2 regions of the Paenibacillus sp. FSL K6-1096 genome follow, and region 1 is predicted to be linked to the other one. Evidence: riboswitches for the same ligand, from Rfam matches in the RefSeq annotation. Region 1 holds a riboswitch; the other holds the start of a gene.

Region 1 (8,056 bases):
CCAGGGCCAGACACTTCTCCAGATTCTCCAGGCAGGGCAGCAGCCTGACGGTCAGCCGGATATCCGGATCGCCCAGCAGCTCCTGCGCAAACACCTCCAGCGTCTTCCCGCCGGTGGTCAGCATAATGGAGCCCTTCAGCATCTTCGCCCTGCGCGCTGCCTCTTCATAGGAGTGCACCAGGATCAGCCGGGGGTGGCTGTCATAGATCAGACTCTGCCGTTCGTAGCGAAAATACGGCAGGCCCAGCGCAGCCGCCGCGTCCAGTGCGTTAGCGTGGGCCTCCAGCGCAAAGGGATGGCTGCCGTCTACCACAGCACGGTAGCCCCCCTCCCGCAGCAGCGAGATCATCGCCGCCCGGTCCAGCCTGCCCACGCGGGTGTCAATACCTGCTTCCTCCAGCCGCTCCGCCGCGCTTGCGGTCACCACGCTGGCCTTCAGCGGCAGCCCTTGGCGCGACAGGCTCAGCGCCAGCTCCCGGGCATCGCTGGTGCCGCACAGCATCAGAATCATCGCGGCTCCGGCAGCTCCCGGCCCTCTGCCGCAGCTGCTGTCTCCGTTACAGCATGCTGCCCATGACATCCATGCCCGTGATTGTGCTGCCCATTATGGCCGTGGCAACCATGACCTTGGCCATGATGACCTTGGCACACATGCTCATGGTTGTGATGTTCATGGTGCCCGTGGTTATGATGACTATGCCCATGCTCCTCATGCCCGTGATGCTCCTCACCATGATGGTGGTGGTGGTGATGCAAAGAGGCTTCATCGCGGAACCGGCAGTTATCGCAATTGCTGAAGGCCTGGCCTTCCAGCGTCTCATCGATCCGGTCATTCAGCATATCCAGCAGCAGCGGATGCGCCCCCAGAGGGCCGCCCATCTCCACTTCAATCTCCGGATGCTCAGCTGCAAAGCGCGAGACCGTCTCCGCGAACTGCTCCATCAGCACACCGGTGAACAGCAGATACGGCAGTACAATAATTCTGCGCGCACCCAGCGCCAGGCAGCGTTCAAGGCCTTCCGGCAGCGAGGGCTTGGCGACAGCAATGAAGCAGCTCTCCACAGTGCGGTAGCCGGTTCGCTCCCACAGCAGCCGTCCCAGCTTATAGAAGTCGCTGTTGGCATCCGGGTCACTGCCCCCGCGACCCATCAGCAGCACGGCCGTGTCCTCGTCCGCAACTGCGGAAGTGCGGGCTGGACGCAGCGGCAGCTGCTCCGCCTCGCTGATCCGGTCCAGCAGCAGCTCCACTGCCCGCTGCTGCACGCCCAGCGGCCGTCCATAAATGAACTCCACACCGGGATATTTCCGCTTGGCCTCATCAATCGCCATCGGAATGTCCAGCTTCGAGTGCCCCGCAGCGAACAGAATAATCGGCACAATATAAATCTGAGTAGCGCCATCTTCCACACATTTGGCAATTCCGCCGAGAATGGACGGCGCTGCCAGCTCGATGAAGCAGGTCTCAATCTTTAGCTCGGGCCTGCGCACCGCAAGCTGGCCGGTGAACCGGAGCAGCTCCTCATTTCCGGCCGGAACCCGGCTGCCGTGTCCAACCAGCAATACAGTCTTCATGGTTCGTTCTCCTCCAGGGATATCTTGGTTATTTGGTACAATGCCGGCAGGGCTGCTGTACATCCGTTCATAATAAGCGGAATACCGTTCGTTCTCCCGGCCATGGGCGATGTAATCCTCCACAGCCGCAGCAACAGCGGCTACCGCCGCCTCTTCGTCCATCCCTTCACGGACGAGGACACCCGCATGTGCGCCCCGGCCGGACTTCTTGCCGCCCAGATACAGCTCATAGCTGCCGCGTGAATACACCAGCCCGATGTCGTCCAGCACAGCCGACGAGCAGGCCATCCCGCAGCCTGCAACACTAATGTGCAGCTCTCTTGGCACCGCAAGCCCGTGCAGCTGGCTGTGTAGCCGGGCAGCCGCGTTCAGCGCTCCGCTCCGGCGCAGCTCACAGAACCCGCAGGTCTTCACCTTCACGTAATCACCCGGAACACCGGCGTTCAATCCGGCCGCGATCAGTTTCGCTCCCGCCTCCGCTTCATCCATCCGGCTTCCGCGCAGCAGGAAGGTTCCATCCTTCGTATAAATCAGTTGCCCCTCATCGCCTGCCAGTTCAGCCAGCAGCTTCATCTGGGCACCGCTATATTCACGGCTGCCAACCGCTGGCGAGACCTCCATCTCCCACAGGTCCGCCATAGCCGCCTTCTCCCGCACCAGCCCCGCGCGGTCTTCTGCCATAACCGTCTTACCGCCTTGCGCTCCAACGCTCCGGACTTCTTCCGCCGCAGCTGCCTTCCCAATCTCTGCTCCAGCACTCGCGCCCGCTTCCGCCGCTGCCAGCGACCAGGGCTCCGCCGCCGGGCGCAGCCGCTCATGCGGCTTCAGCGCCTGCGTCTGCGCCCCCAGACTATACTTGCGCTCATATCCGCGCGGCGTGACCATCAGCCCCTCGTAGACCATCGTCGCCGAGTTGCCGACCACCACGGTCGAGAGCATGCCGATCTCATGCTCCAGCATATCCTGCAGCGTGGTGACGACCGTCTGCTGGCGGTCCCGGTAGGCGCTTTTGACAATGCCGACGGGGGTGGACGGATCACGGTAGCGCAGCAGAATCCGGCGCGCCTCTTCAATCTGCCGCGTCCGTCTGCCGCTGCGCGGATTATAGAAGGCCACGACGAAATCGGCAGCCCCTGCCGCCTCCACGCGCGCAGCAATGCTCTCCCATGGCGTCAGATGATCGCTCAGGCTGATGGTACAGGCGTCATGCATAATCGGCGCCCCGAGCAGAGAGGAGCAGGATTGAATCGCCGATATTCCCGGAATGACCTCAACCTCAACGCCGCTGGAAGGGCTCCATCCATGCTCGATGAGCACCTCATAGACCAGACCCGCCATCCCGTATACACCGGCATCACCGCTGGAGATAACAGCTATCTTCTGCCCCGCCTCCGCTCTGCGCACCGCCTCCTGGGCCCGGCTGACCTCCTCGGTCATGCCGGTGCCGACAATCTCCTGATGCTTAAGCAGCGGCCGGATCAGATCTACATAAGTGGTATAGCCGATGACGGCTTCGCTCTCTTTGAGCGCGGCCAGCGCCCGGCCGGTAATATGCTCCAGCGCTCCGGGGCCGAAGCCGATAATCAGCAGTTCTCCTTGTTTCCCCATTCTTCTTCCCCCGTTCATAAATGCTTAAGGGCCGGATTTCGTTCCAGCAGTCCGTTCAGCCGCGCTTTGAATTCACCGGCCGTGCGGGGCGCGCTGCTTCCGCCCGTCAGTTCAGCAGGCAGGCTGTACCACAAGTCGGCCAGCAGCGGCAGGCGAAGCCCGGCCGCCAGCAGCAGCTCCCTTCCTGCAAAAATCTCCTCCGGCGTCCCCTCCGCCCTACACCGTCCCCGGTCCAGCACAATGACCCAATCCGCCCACCGGTAGGCCAGGTCCATATCATGCGTGGCCATAACGACCGTTGCACCTCTCTGATGGATCGCTTCGAGACCCTCCAGCATCTGCTGCTCGGATAACGGGTCCAGATAGGAGGTCGGCTCATCCAGCAGAATCAGCTCCGGCTCCATGGCCATGATTCCGGCCAGCGCCGTGCGCTTTTTCTGGCCCAGACTCAGCTGATGGATCGGCTTGTCGCTGAGGTCCGCTAAATTCAGCAGATCCATGACCTTCCGGCAGCGCTGTGCAATCGCCGCTTCATCCATCCCGCTCCCCCGCAGCCCGAACGACACATCCTCCATCGGTGTGCTGAGGATCAGCTGCTGCTCCGGGTCCTGGAACACCAGGCCTACACGCCGCCGCAGGGCGGCCAGCTCTTTTTTCGAGTAGGACAATGGCTTACCGCCCTGCATGACCGTACCGCTCTGCGGACGCAGAATACCCACCGCATGGAGGAACAAGGTCGATTTGCCGGAGCCGTTATGGCCCAGCACCGCAGTTCTGCGGCCACGCGGAATGGAGAGGGTCAATTCCTGCAAGGCAGGCTCCTTCGTATCAGGGTAACGGAATACTACCCCGTCCAATACCAGACTATATTCCTCGTCCATGACGCATTACGTACTCCTTTTAAGATGATGTGAGCCACAGATACAGTTGGGCCAGCAGCAGTAGTGCTATACCGGCATACGCCTGCACTGCATACCGCCGGGGCACCGGCTGCGCCGCATAAGGCGGCAGAAGAATCTCCTCCGTGAATCCGCGGGCCAGCAGCCCCTGCGACAACCCGTAATACCGGTGCATCGTGTTGCCAAAAAGCGCTCCCCCCATCGCCGCCGTCTCCCGCAGCCTGGCCGTATACCCTCTGCTCCCGCCGCGCAGCCGCCGGGCCAGCATCAGCCCGTGTGCTGCATCCGAGAGCAGGAACAGGAAACGGTACATAATCAGCATCAGCTCCAGCACAATCTGCGGCATGCGCAATCTGCGCAGCACCTGGAGCAGTTCACTGAACGGTGTAGTGAAGATCAGGAAAAAGAAGCAGCTCATGCAGGCTGAGATTCGGGTCAGCAGCTCCCAGGCTCTATGCAAGCCCGCCGCAGTGATATATACCGGCAGAGACAGGCCCGGAAGCCGGAATATACCAGCCTGGCCTGCGGCCGGATGGCCGAATTCCAGCAGCAGCGCCGGGACACTCAGGGCGTAGAATACCAGTGCGGTGCCGAACAGCATTGCGTAAGCACGGACAGGAATGCCCGCCTGCCGTATACACCAGAGCATCATCCACAGGGTAATGGCTATCTGCAGCAGCGGATGTACGGTATAAGCGAGCAGGAACATGGCTGCTGCGAACGCGCTTTTCCACATGGGGGACAACGCCCTCAGCGCATTATTATAGGAGAGAGCATCAATCCGCCGGATCACTTGCTGCCAATCTGCTTCTTCGCGCCCTGTCTCCCCTTGAGCAGCCCCACGGTATAACCGATGACTCCGGCGCCAATCGCCGCCTGCAGCGCGAACAGCATACTCTCCGTCTCCCCGGGCAGCTCCGTCAGCGGCTTGAACCAGGGCTTGTAGTCCGGATTCATCTCCGTGATCACGCCCTCGGCTGCATCGTCGGCTCCGCCGAACTCCCCATTGACCAGCAGCAGCGGCAGAACAACTAGCAGGACGACGCCCAGCAGCATTAACCCGTTTTTCAATTTATTGCTCATTAGGCTCTACCTCCGTTCACCTTGCGCTTCAGCAGCGACAGCTCATTCGGGCTGTACGATTTCAGCCAGTTCCACAGCAGCACCGTCAGCAGCCCTTCGCTGACCGCCAGCGGGACCTGGGTCACGGCGAAGATTCCCCCGAATTTCAGAAAAGACGCCAGCACACCGCCATCCGCCGCCGGAAACGCCACCGCAAGCTGAAAAGATGTCACCACATAGGTACTCAGGTCCGCCACCGCTGCGGCACAGAACAAGGCCAGCTTCTCGCGGTCGGGCAGCCTCATCATCAGCTTATACACGGCATATCCGGCAAAAGGACCCGCCACCGCCATCGAGAACGCATTGGCTCCCAGTGTGGTAATCCCGCCATGCGCCAGCAGCAGCGCCTGAAACAGGAGTACAATCGAGCCGAGCACGCCCATCGGCAGCGGCCCCAGCATCACAGCGCCAAGTCCGGTGCCGGTGGGATGGGAGCTGCTTCCGGTGACGGAGGGCATTTTGAGTGCCGAGAGGACGAAGGTGAATGCTCCGGCCAGACCCAGCAGCAGCTTCAGCTCCGGGTTCTCGCGGGTCATCGCCCGCAGCCTGATGATGCCGAGCACAAAAAACGGGATAAACGCCGCCCACCAGAACACGGCCCAGCCGACCGGCAGGAACCCTTCCATAATATGCATGGCCCGGGCAGTCCCCGGCTCATTCAGCATAAAGTACACGGTGAATCCGGCCACCAGTGCCGCCAAGCTCCAATTTCTGTGTTTTTTCATTTGTCAGCCTCCAGGTTCTTATCAGATTTCAGTCCACAAAAAATCCCACCCTATAAGAGTGGGAGTGCATGTACGCAGGCAAATCCGATAGCGTGTGCCGCCTTCAGCCGGACGGAAGCAGAACGCCGCTCTGCCCTCCCGGGCTTGAACGTCTCTTCTGCGTATTCCGCTCTTGCTCAATAGCAAGACTTCTCCGGTTCTTCTGGGCAGAACGCCTCTTCTTCTGAACCTATCCGTACACCGCTCCTATCCGCGTAGAGTCGTGGTGTGCGTATACAAGGTAGGTCTCCTGGCTTGGAATACAAGCGCTGACGGCCTCGTCTTCCCCGGGATTCCCCGAGTGACCTCATGAAGCTCAGCTCTTCCTTACAGTGGCGGGACCGCTCGGGAGTTGCACCCGATTCCCTGTTATCTCTTACCGGTTACGGCTAGAGCACCTTGTTCGCGCTAATTCTCCCTACATCATAGCGAAGCATATATAGCCTGTCTGTGATATAAATTGGAATGCCGGGTTCCGGTCCTGATTTGCTTGTAGAAAGTTCATATGAGTAATATAATTATTAACTATATAACCTGAAGCTGAACGTGGAGGCCTCCTATGAAACTAGACTTAACCGAACAATCTCTGCCCGTGTACGAAGCCTTATCCAGTGCGGTCCGCCTGCATATGCTGCGCCTGTTGTCCGATAAGCCGATGAACGTGAAGGAACTGGCCGCAGCCCTGAAGCTCAGCAGCGCGATTATGACGATGCATGTGCGCAAGCTCGAAGCGGCCGGACTGATCCGCAGCCATATGGCTCCCGGCAAAAGCGGCCTGCAGAAGATCTGCACACTCGCCGCCGACCGGGCGGAGATTATTTTTCCCGGCCAGGCCCGCGAGCAGCGCAGAGCCCACCGCAAAGAGATTCCGGTCGGACATTATTCCGACTTCCAGATTGAGCCTACCTGCGGACTGTCCACGACAGAGCGGGTCATCGGCAACTTCGACGATCCCCGTTATTTCTGGGACCAGGAGCGGATGAATGCCGGTATTCTCTGGTTCGGCAAGGGCTTCGTGGAGTACAAAATCCCGAACTTCCTGCTGTCCAGCCAGAAGCCGGAGGAGCTGGCCATCACGATGGAGATTGCTTCGGAAGCGCCCTCGATCAACAACAACTGGCCCTCCGACATCAGCTTCACCCTGAACGGGCAGCCGCTCGGCTTCTGGACAAGCCCCGGCGATTACGGGGACAGTCCGGGCAAATACACCCCGGCCTGGTGGCCGGCGCTTACTAACCAGTACGGTCTTTTGAAGCAGCTGCGGATCACGCCGGCCGGCACGTTCATGGACGGACAGAAGCTCTCGGACGTTACGCTGGACCAGGTCGGCATCCGCAACAAGCAATGGACCTTCAGGCTCGCGGTTGAAGAAGACGCCGTGCATATCGGCGGCCTTACCCTGTTCGGCAAAGGCTTCGGCAATTACAACGAGGATCTGGTGTTTGAGCTGTTCTATACGGATGGCGGGGAAGGGTAGCGCATGTGTTAGGCAGGCCGTGAGATAAAACCTGTGCTGGGTAGGTCAGTATATGGTGGATGAGAGTTGAGGGGTACGTATGCCGAATTCTGGTGCACTAGTGCTCCTCCCTCCTCATCCAGCCCATTCCCCCCTCTCCTCCTCAACGCAAAAAAAGCACCCCCAACCGCCGCATTGTGCAGGTTGGGGGTGCTTTTGGTGATCAATCCGTCTCTTATCTTATGGCAAGAGTGGCTTCCGGCCTATCTATTTCGCCCGGCCTCCGTTATTCCGCCACCGGCTGCCACTTGCCGCCGCCCGGCAGCGGACAGCTGCGGGCCTTCAGCCGGGCAACTACGGGGATGATACAGCCGCAGGCCGTGCAGGTCACGCCATCCTGCAGCTTCGGGCAGGTCCCGCAGATCGCCAGCCGCTCGGCATAGACCTCGTCGGAAGCCGAATTGCCGGGATTGAACATGGAGGAGGCCAGAATCCGGGCAATCTGTGCTTCCGTGACTTTGTACTCCTCCCGGCAGCCCTTGCAGGTTGAAGTGGTTGTCATCCTGCGTGCCTTACGCCTTCGGAGTGATTTCCAGAACCGTTACCGACATTGGAGGCAGCTCTACCGTCAGTGT
Region 2 (8,056 bases), 860 kb from region 1:
ACCCAGATATTCATAATCCAGCCGAACAGGAATCCCCAGATGAAGCCAAAAGCGAGCAGTCCGGCCCGCCTCCGCAGCAGCCAGCTGTTCCGCAGCCAGCCTGCAGTAAGCCCGGTCATGCCCCAGGCGAACATCTGCCACGGGGTCCACGGGCCCTGCCCGAAGTATATATTGGAGACCAGTGCGGCTACCGCACCGATGACGAAGCCCGCCTCTGCGCCGAAGACATACGCGGATAGAATCACCACAGCCGATACAGGCTTCACTCCCGGCAGCGCGGCGAACGGAATCCGGCTGACCGCAGCGACCGCCGACAAGACAGCGAGCAGCACCAGTTCACGGGACTGAAGGGGCCGGCGCTCCAGACGGATCAATAGCGGCAGCAGCGCGGCCAGCAGCAGCACCCCGCTCAGCAGCACATAATGGCGCTCCATAAAAGCTGATGCCAGCGCCAGCGCCGCTACGCATAAGCCCAGCGCGGTCAGGAGCGGTAAGCGGTAGCGGGCCATGCCTTCATCACATCCTCTGTCGTCAATGCCTGCGGCAGCCAGTCCCGCACCATCCGGTTCACTGCCGTAGTATAGTAGTAATTGCTGCTGAAGAACTCTGCCGGCGGGCCGTCCGCCGTGATGCTCCCGTCAAACAGCAGGGCGCAGCGGGTCACATGCCGGGCGGCAAACTCCACATCATGTGTAACCATTAGAATGCTTGCCCCCTGGTCGCGCAGCTCCTGGAGCAGCGCTGCCAGCCTGTCCTTGGCGGCCGGATCGAGACCCTTGGTCGGCTCATCCAGCAGCAGAATATCCGGCTTCAGCAGCATCATCATGGCGAGGGCCGCCTGCTGCTGCTGTCCGCCGCTTAAGTCATGCGGATGGCTCTCCAGCACCTCCCGGAGCCGGAAAACATCCAGCAGCGCTGCGATCTCACGCTCTGCCTCTTCACCGGTCAGCCCGGCGTAGCCGGCCATATGCCTCAGCTCCTCAGCCACGGTGTCATGGCTGAAATAGAGCAGCGGATTCTGGGCTAGCAGGGCTGTCTTCTTCCCTCTGGCCAGCTCCGTCTTGCCGCGCTGCGGCTTCAGCAGCCCGCTGAGCACATGCAGCAGCGTCGACTTGCCCGCGCCGTTGCCGCCCATGACCGCCAGGAATTCGCCCTGCCGAAGCGTCAGTGAGAGCTTCTTCAGCACCTCCTGCTCCTCCTTCGCGTAGCGGAAGGTAACCTCGCGGCAGGTGAGCAGGACACCGCTAGGGGAAGGGGCTGGAGCATGGGCGGCAGAGGCCGAGGCGGATTCCTGGCGGAATCCGTGAGCAGTCGGAAGTACAGACAGCTGCCCGGTCCCGGTGCCGGAGACGGCAGGCTGGGCGGCTGCCTGGGAATGCAGCCAGCGCCTGCCCTCGCGCACGGTCAGCGGAATCGTCTCCGGTGCGGCTGCCGCCGCTTCCGGGGCCAGCGGCAGATACAGACGCGCCGCCGCGGGCAGATAATCCCGTGCCGCCGCCAATTCCCCGCCGGTATGACCGGCAAAGGTGCGGGGGTCGGCATCTGCCTTCAGGATACCGCCGTCCAGCATAATCACCCGGTCCGCCAGCGGCAGCACCTCCTCCAGCCGGTGCTCGCTGATGATCACGGTAACGGACATCTCCTCATTCAGCCGCTGGAGCGCTGTAAGGAACTCCCGCGCCGCTACCGGATCAAGTTGTGAGGTCGGTTCGTCCAGGAGCAGCACCCGGGGCTGGAGCAGCAGCACCGAAGCCAGATTCAGCAGCTGCTTCTGTCCGCCGGACAGCTCATGCACCGGCTGGTACAGCAGCGGCTCCAGCCCGAACCAGCCGCAGATCTCGGCCAGCCGGGTCCGCATCACCGCCGGCGGCATCCCCAGGTTCTCCATCGAGAAGGCCAGCTCATGCCAGACGGTATCCATCACGATCTGCGCGTCCGGGTGCTGGAAGACCATGCCGATCTCCCCTGCCGCCACGGCTTCCGGAAGCCGGTCCAGCGGCTGCCCTTTGTAGGCCAGGATTCCGCTTAGCGTGCCTACCGGAGCAAGTCCGCGCTTCAGATGGCGGAGCAGGGTGGTTTTGCCGCTGCCGGAGGGACCGCAGAGCACTACGAATTCGCCCTCTTCTATTGTGAACGAGAGCTCATGAAGTGAGTCCCGGTCTGCTTCGGGATAGCGGAAGGATAAGCTCTCCGCTCTGAGGATCTCCATAACCATTTCTCCTTTCCTTCCAGTGCCGCAGGCAGCAGTACGAACAGGCAGAAGCTGCCGTACATCACGGCCTCGGTCCAGCCGAATTCCATGGGTCTCATGCGCGGGTAAATTTCCAGCCTGCCGGACCCCTGAACCCAGAACAGCAGGGTAACGGCGGCGCTGACTGTCAGCAGCAGCAGGACCAGCTTATCCTGCAAGTCCGCCTTATATATACTGTAGCTGCTCCGTTTGGCAATACCATAGCCGCGGGCGGTCATAGAGTCTCCTGTCTGCAGCGCTTCTTCCAGTGACCAGGTGAGCAGAATTTTCAGCAGGGTCATCCCGTCCCGCATCCGCTTCTTGAGGCTCCCGGTACGGGTATCCACACCGCGCAGGCGCTGGATCAGGGTAATCTGCTGCAGCCGCCGCCGGAACAAAGGAACGAACCGGAGGGTCATCAGCGTCAGCAGGGCTGTTCTCGGCGCAGCCGATGCGAAGAGGTACATGAACTTATCTGTAGTAACGGTATATTGGTAAGAGATGAACCAGAGGAAGACCGACAGCAGCACGGCTGTCATCATCAGCCCGTACAGCACGGCCTCAAGTGTAACCGGCTGGTCGAGCCAGTAGAACAGGATATGCGCTCCCCGGTGCGAGAACAGCGGATTCAGCAAGGCTACAGAAGCGGCCGTCAGCAGCATGAACGGCAGGCTGCGCCGGACCAGCTTCCCCTGTCCCTGCAGCAGCAGGAGCGCCAGCAGCCCCGCTATCTCCGTCACCAGGAACAGCGGGTGAAAGATCAGCAGTGCAAACAGCAGCAGCCCTGCATAATACAGCAGAGCCACGACCGGATGCATGGACCGGAAGCCGCTGTTCATGGCGTCTTGGCTCCCAGGTCTTTGCCAAGATCCAGGGTGTACAGCCACTCAACCGTATCTCCCGGCTGCAGGGTCAAGCTCCCTGCCGCCTTGTCCGGGAATTCCCCGTTCACCTTGTACATCCAGCCGCTCTCGGGACCATGGTCAGATTCATATAGGTTATCTATACCCTCCACATAGGCAAATGCCCCGCTGCCCTGATATTCCATCTGAATCTTCTGCCCGCGCGTAATCCGCTTCAGCAGCTCCAGCACAGTCTCGTTCTGCTTGATCTCATACTCGGCAGCGGTGAGAATCACCCCATGCTCCTTATCGCCGGTGATGGAGAGCGTGACGCTCTCCGCCTGGCGCGGCGGCTTGGCTGTAGCCGCCGGGGGTGTTGCCGCAGCAGGCTTGCTGCTGCGCGCGGGGGCTGTTGGCGCGGCTGATTCGGCCGCCGCCGGGGCTTGCGCAGCGGGCTTGCTGCTGCGCACTGGGGCGGTCGGCGCGGCTGGCTTGGCCGCTGCCGGGGCTTGCGCAGCGGGCTTGCTGCTGCGCACTGGGGCGGTCGGCGCGGCTGGCTCCGCCGCTGCCGGAGGCGTTGCAGCAGCAGGCTTGCTGCTGCGCGCGGGAGCTGCCATACCGTCCGCCGCAGCGGAGGGTATGGCAGTGCCTTCCGGCCGCGGCGTCTGCGCGGCCGGGGTTTCGGCGGCGGGCGGGGCGGTGCCGCCGCCGGCCTGCTCCGGCTGCGGCGCAGCGCAGCCGGCGAGCAGCAGGGCCAGCAGCAGCGGGACGGCTGCCCTGCGCAGCACGGATTGTATTCGTCTGAACATGGTCCTCTACACCTCCACAAAAAGGGAAAAGAACGGGGGCAGTCTCCCTGTTCCCCGTTCCTCCGTAACTCTATGCTTTCTTTAAGACGAGCTATGCTAATCCTAAGGCAATCTTACCGCTACAGCCGCGGCCATCTCACGGGTTACTATACCCGCAGGATCAAAAGCGCCACCTGTTCCGCTCATATATCCGAGACCCGTTACCATGCGGACTGCAGATAACGCATAATCGCTGATCTTGTCTTCATCGGTGAACTGGCCCGCACCTACAGCCGCATCCAGCTTGAAGGCTCTAACGAGCATCACCGCCATATCCTGGCGGGTTACCAGACCGTCCGGCTTGAAGGTCGTGCTGTTCACTCCGCTGATGATGCCCAGTTCCTTCGCTTTGTTCACTGTTCCATAATACCATGCATCCGGCTTCACATCACTGAAAGCTTGAGCAGAAGTAGCCGCTGACGGCTCTTGTCCGGTCAGTCTCAGCAGCAGTGCTGCCAGCTCCGCCCGGGTAAGGTTCTGCTTCGGTGCAAACACCAGCTCTTTGCCGCTTACACCATTCATCAGCTTGCGGTCATACGCCTTGTATACGGACTCCAGCGCCCATGGCGAGATCGACTTCACATCGCTGAACTTCGGACGGTCAGCCTCCGCAGATGCCACCGTCACCGGCACGGTATGGCGCACAATCGCAGGAGTCTTGTCCTTCAGATACCCCGTAATGACCAGGGTATATTTATTCGCAGGCAGGCCTCCGGCAATGACCGCTACCCCCGCATCATTGGTTGCCACTGTCTTTCCGCCGATTGTTACCTGCACCCCTGCCGCTGGTGAGCTGACCGGATCAGAGGTGGAGGTGGCTTGATTCCAGACCCAGGTTTTTTGGGTGATTTTGAGCGTAAGCTCTTGTCCCGGCTGCGGCTGTGCAGGAGTAAGAATCACAGAGTCTACCACCTGCGTGTTATCCCCGCCGTAATAGACCACAACCCGGTCGTTCTCCTCCAGCGCAAAATCGCCCATGCCGACGCTCGGATAAATCCATTCCCCGCCGCGCGACACCACATACATCCAGCCATCGTATCCGCCATAGGTTCCCGCGTTCACGCCGCCGATGCCGGTCACATAATTACCTGCTTCATTAACCAGGGACACGCCCTTGGCCGCAGCCGTCTTCTCCAGTGCCTTCAGCACATTGCCGGCGTATACGCTGCCTTCCGCCAGGGTTGCATTAGGACCTTCTATTGTAACCGATACGGTAACCTGAGGATTCTTGACAGCTGCATTGCTCAGATCAAACAGCTTGCCTCCGGCACCAAACAGCTGGTACGCTGCCAGCGCCTCAAGCGCCTGCTCCGTAGACAGCGCATTGTAGCTGCCGCCTGCGGTGTGGGCGAACCCGCCGCCGGCTGCGCTGAAGCTCAGCAGCTTGCTGACCAGGTTGACCTGGCCTTTGGTGTACTCTGCTCCGGCCGGATCAATGCCGAAGGACGACAGGCCGATAATCGCCTGCGCGACACTCTCGCTGCTGTCGCCGTAGCCGCCGTTCTTGTCCTGTGCCTTCGCCAGCCACGCTGCCGCCCGCTGTCCGGCCGTATTCACAGCCGGCTCATTCTTGTGCGCGGCCAGTGCCGTCAGTACCATCGCGGTCATATCGGGATCACTTGCACCCGTGGTCAAGGTAAAGCCGCCGTCCGTGTTCTGCTTAGCCAGAATCTCAGCCAGCAGCTTGGCCGGTGTCCACTTCGCCGTTGCCGGGATGCTGTAGCTTCCCGAATCCAGCGCAAGCAGTGCATACACGGCATTGTTCAGCGTCTGCCCGGCGATTCCATCATGATTGTAGAGCTTCTCGATCAGATTGTAGCCGGCCACATTCGCCGGATCGCCGCCCAGCGCCTTCACAGCAAGCGTAATCCGCGCATAGTCCGTAGCTCGGCCAAAAACACCCTTCGCCGCAGCAACCTTGTCCTCAAGCGCCTTCAAATAGCTCGCCGGCACCTTGTAGCCTGCTTGCGCCAGCCCGATCGCCTGCCAGTCCGACTGGACTCCGTTCTTAAGTACAAGCTCCGCAGTGGCATAGACTGCACTGGTGACGCTGGCTGCCAGTCCGGCGGACTGTGCAGAAGCTGGTGCTGCGGCAGCATCCGTCTGGGCCGAAGCCGCTCCGGCCGGAGCCGCAGCCGTTCCCAGCAGCGTGAACAGCATAACGGCGGCCAGTACCAGCCGCATGAATCTGGAAGATTGATGATGGTTCTTCATAGCTAACCTCTTTCCTGAAATAGAATGGATGAAGCCTGCTTCCTCCGCAGATACAGCTGCGGCGGCAACGTAAAGACCGCCCTATGCAGGGCGGCCGGGGAAGAATACCATAGATGCGGCTGTAATGAGCAACTCTCTCATATGCAGCCTTTGTTAGGACCGGTATCTGCTTCTGCATTCTTACCCCCGAAGAATCGAAACATAGGCGAAACAGGCAGGTCTCCTGGCTGATGCTTCATCACTTCTCCCGCCTTCCCATCCGCTACGCAGACAGTGGCTTCCCGGGAGTCGCTGGCATTTACAGTGGCGGGACCGCGCCGGAATTACACCGGTCTTCCCTTTTAAGCAGATTGCGCACGTATCCGGCCCTTGCCGTCTTTTGCCGACAGCGGCCTGTTTCCTGGCAATCTGCACCTGTTCCAAAGCTCTTAAATTTTAATATTCTCAGACCATCATATCTACTATTCCCGTGTATGTCTATAGACAAGCTGCATCAATCGCGGACACTCCCCGCTGCTCTGACGGAACACTCCCATGCCTCATACGCCTGCGCCTCCTCCTGCATCACCGCCTGCACCACCGCCACCGCCATTGCCACCGCCATCGCCATCGCCATCGCCATCGCCATCGCCATCGCCATCGCCATCGCCATCGCCATCGCCTCAAGGATAACGTGCTGATTGTATTCTGTACAACAGAATGACTGTAAAAGCTGCCGATAGCGCATTCTGCTGTATTTCGTGCAATTGATTATAACGTACTCCCATCAAACGGGCTGAATTAGGAAAATCTGATGTACGAAGTACAGGCCTGTTGATTAGCCAAAAAAAGGTAGCAAAAAGGCCGCTCATTCGGTAAAGTGTTTGTACCCCTACAAACATCCGAAACGAGGCGACCTCATGAAAAAGTCTACTTCAATCTCGAACATTCTGCAATTAGTGATTCCTGAAGAGAAACTCTCACCGTTTCTTCAAGAACTTGAATATGTCGATACAGCAAGAAAGTTTACCGTCTATGACCTCTTTTTATTCTTGGCGGAGGCTTCGTTCCAGCAGTGGGAGGGATATCGGGATGGTGAAGTACGCATGGATTCCAGCGGCCTTAGACCCGTAGACCATTCAACGCTTTCCAAAAAAGCGAAAGATGTTCCCTTCGAGCTTTTTAAGCAATTGCTGAACCTCATGATTGATCTGTGTAATCGCTCGACCCGAAGACATTTAGGGATTCCCAAAGCCTTACTTCTCGTCGATTCCACCAAAATTACCGTCGGGAAAGAACGGCTTCCTTGGGCTCCGCTGAAAGGCGAACGCGCAGGAATCAAATTACACGTGTCGGTGGTGGCCGATGAAGGCCGGCTCTTTAAGGTGACCGAGACCACAGGGAATTCCCATGATTTTAAAAGCTGTCCCGAGCTGATCGACAAACGGTTTATTATCGTAGCCGATCGGGCGTATGGCAGTCACAAACGATTCGATGAGTATCTGGAGCAGCACCAATGCTTTGTCATTCGGCTTCGGGACAACACGCTCTTTCAGTCCCCGGTTGCCCGGATACGAAGCGAACCCTTCACAGGAACTCTCGAACAAGATTTCACCTGCCAATTAGGAAAAGGACAACGGCTTTCCAAGAACCGTTTTCGCGTAGTAATTCTAAGAGACCCACAAGGCAACCCGGTGATTCTTGCTACGAATCTGCACTGGCACTCCGCTGAGCGGATTGCAGAAATTTACAAGAAGCGGTGGCAGATCGAAGTGTTTTTTCGCTGGATTAAGCAGCATTTAAACATTCCAACCTTATTTGGGACCACACCCAATGCTGTGTACGGACAGTTGTATACCGCTTTACTGGTTTATGTGTTATTGAAATTCCTCTTTGACAAAGGAAATGCAGTGGTTCATTGGAGCGCCAAACTAACGTTTGCC

Evidence for each region. A riboswitch is a leader RNA that binds a small molecule or an ion and turns the genes downstream of it on or off. The one in region 1 is predicted to bind cobalamin.
Region 2: it holds a riboswitch for cobalamin, as region 1 does, so the genes downstream of both, MHI24_RS21190 (S-layer homology domain-containing protein) here and MHI24_RS25035 (energy-coupling factor ABC transporter permease) in region 1, are expected to answer to the same signal.

What each region holds. Positions count from the first base shown of each region.
Region 1 covers NZ_CP150274.1:5,663,409-5,671,464, reverse strand. The annotation lists gene cobK (precorrin-6A reductase) at 1-511, opposite strand, end outside; gene cobJ (precorrin-3B C(17)-methyltransferase) at 508-3,180, opposite strand; gene MHI24_RS25050 (ABC transporter ATP-binding protein) at 3,195-4,061, opposite strand; gene cbiQ (cobalt ECF transporter T component CbiQ) at 4,081-4,872, opposite strand; gene MHI24_RS25040 (energy-coupling factor ABC transporter substrate-binding protein) at 4,869-5,162, opposite strand; gene MHI24_RS25035 (energy-coupling factor ABC transporter permease) at 5,162-5,926, opposite strand; cobalamin riboswitch at 6,188-6,382, opposite strand; gene MHI24_RS25030 (helix-turn-helix domain-containing protein) at 6,525-7,442, shown strand; gene MHI24_RS25025 (DUF6171 family protein) at 7,708-7,983, opposite strand; gene MHI24_RS25020 (alpha-N-arabinofuranosidase) at 7,994-8,056, opposite strand, start outside.
Region 2 covers NZ_CP150274.1:4,803,015-4,811,070, reverse strand. The annotation lists gene MHI24_RS21210 (ECF transporter S component) at 1-509, opposite strand, end outside; gene MHI24_RS21205 (ABC transporter ATP-binding protein) at 482-2,209, opposite strand; gene MHI24_RS21200 (energy-coupling factor transporter transmembrane component T) at 2,125-3,069, opposite strand; gene MHI24_RS21195 (DUF4430 domain-containing protein) at 3,066-3,881, opposite strand; gene MHI24_RS21190 (S-layer homology domain-containing protein) at 3,984-6,134, opposite strand; cobalamin riboswitch at 6,330-6,509, opposite strand; gene MHI24_RS21185 (hypothetical protein) at 6,628-6,780, opposite strand; gene MHI24_RS21180 (IS4 family transposase) at 7,034-8,056, shown strand, end outside.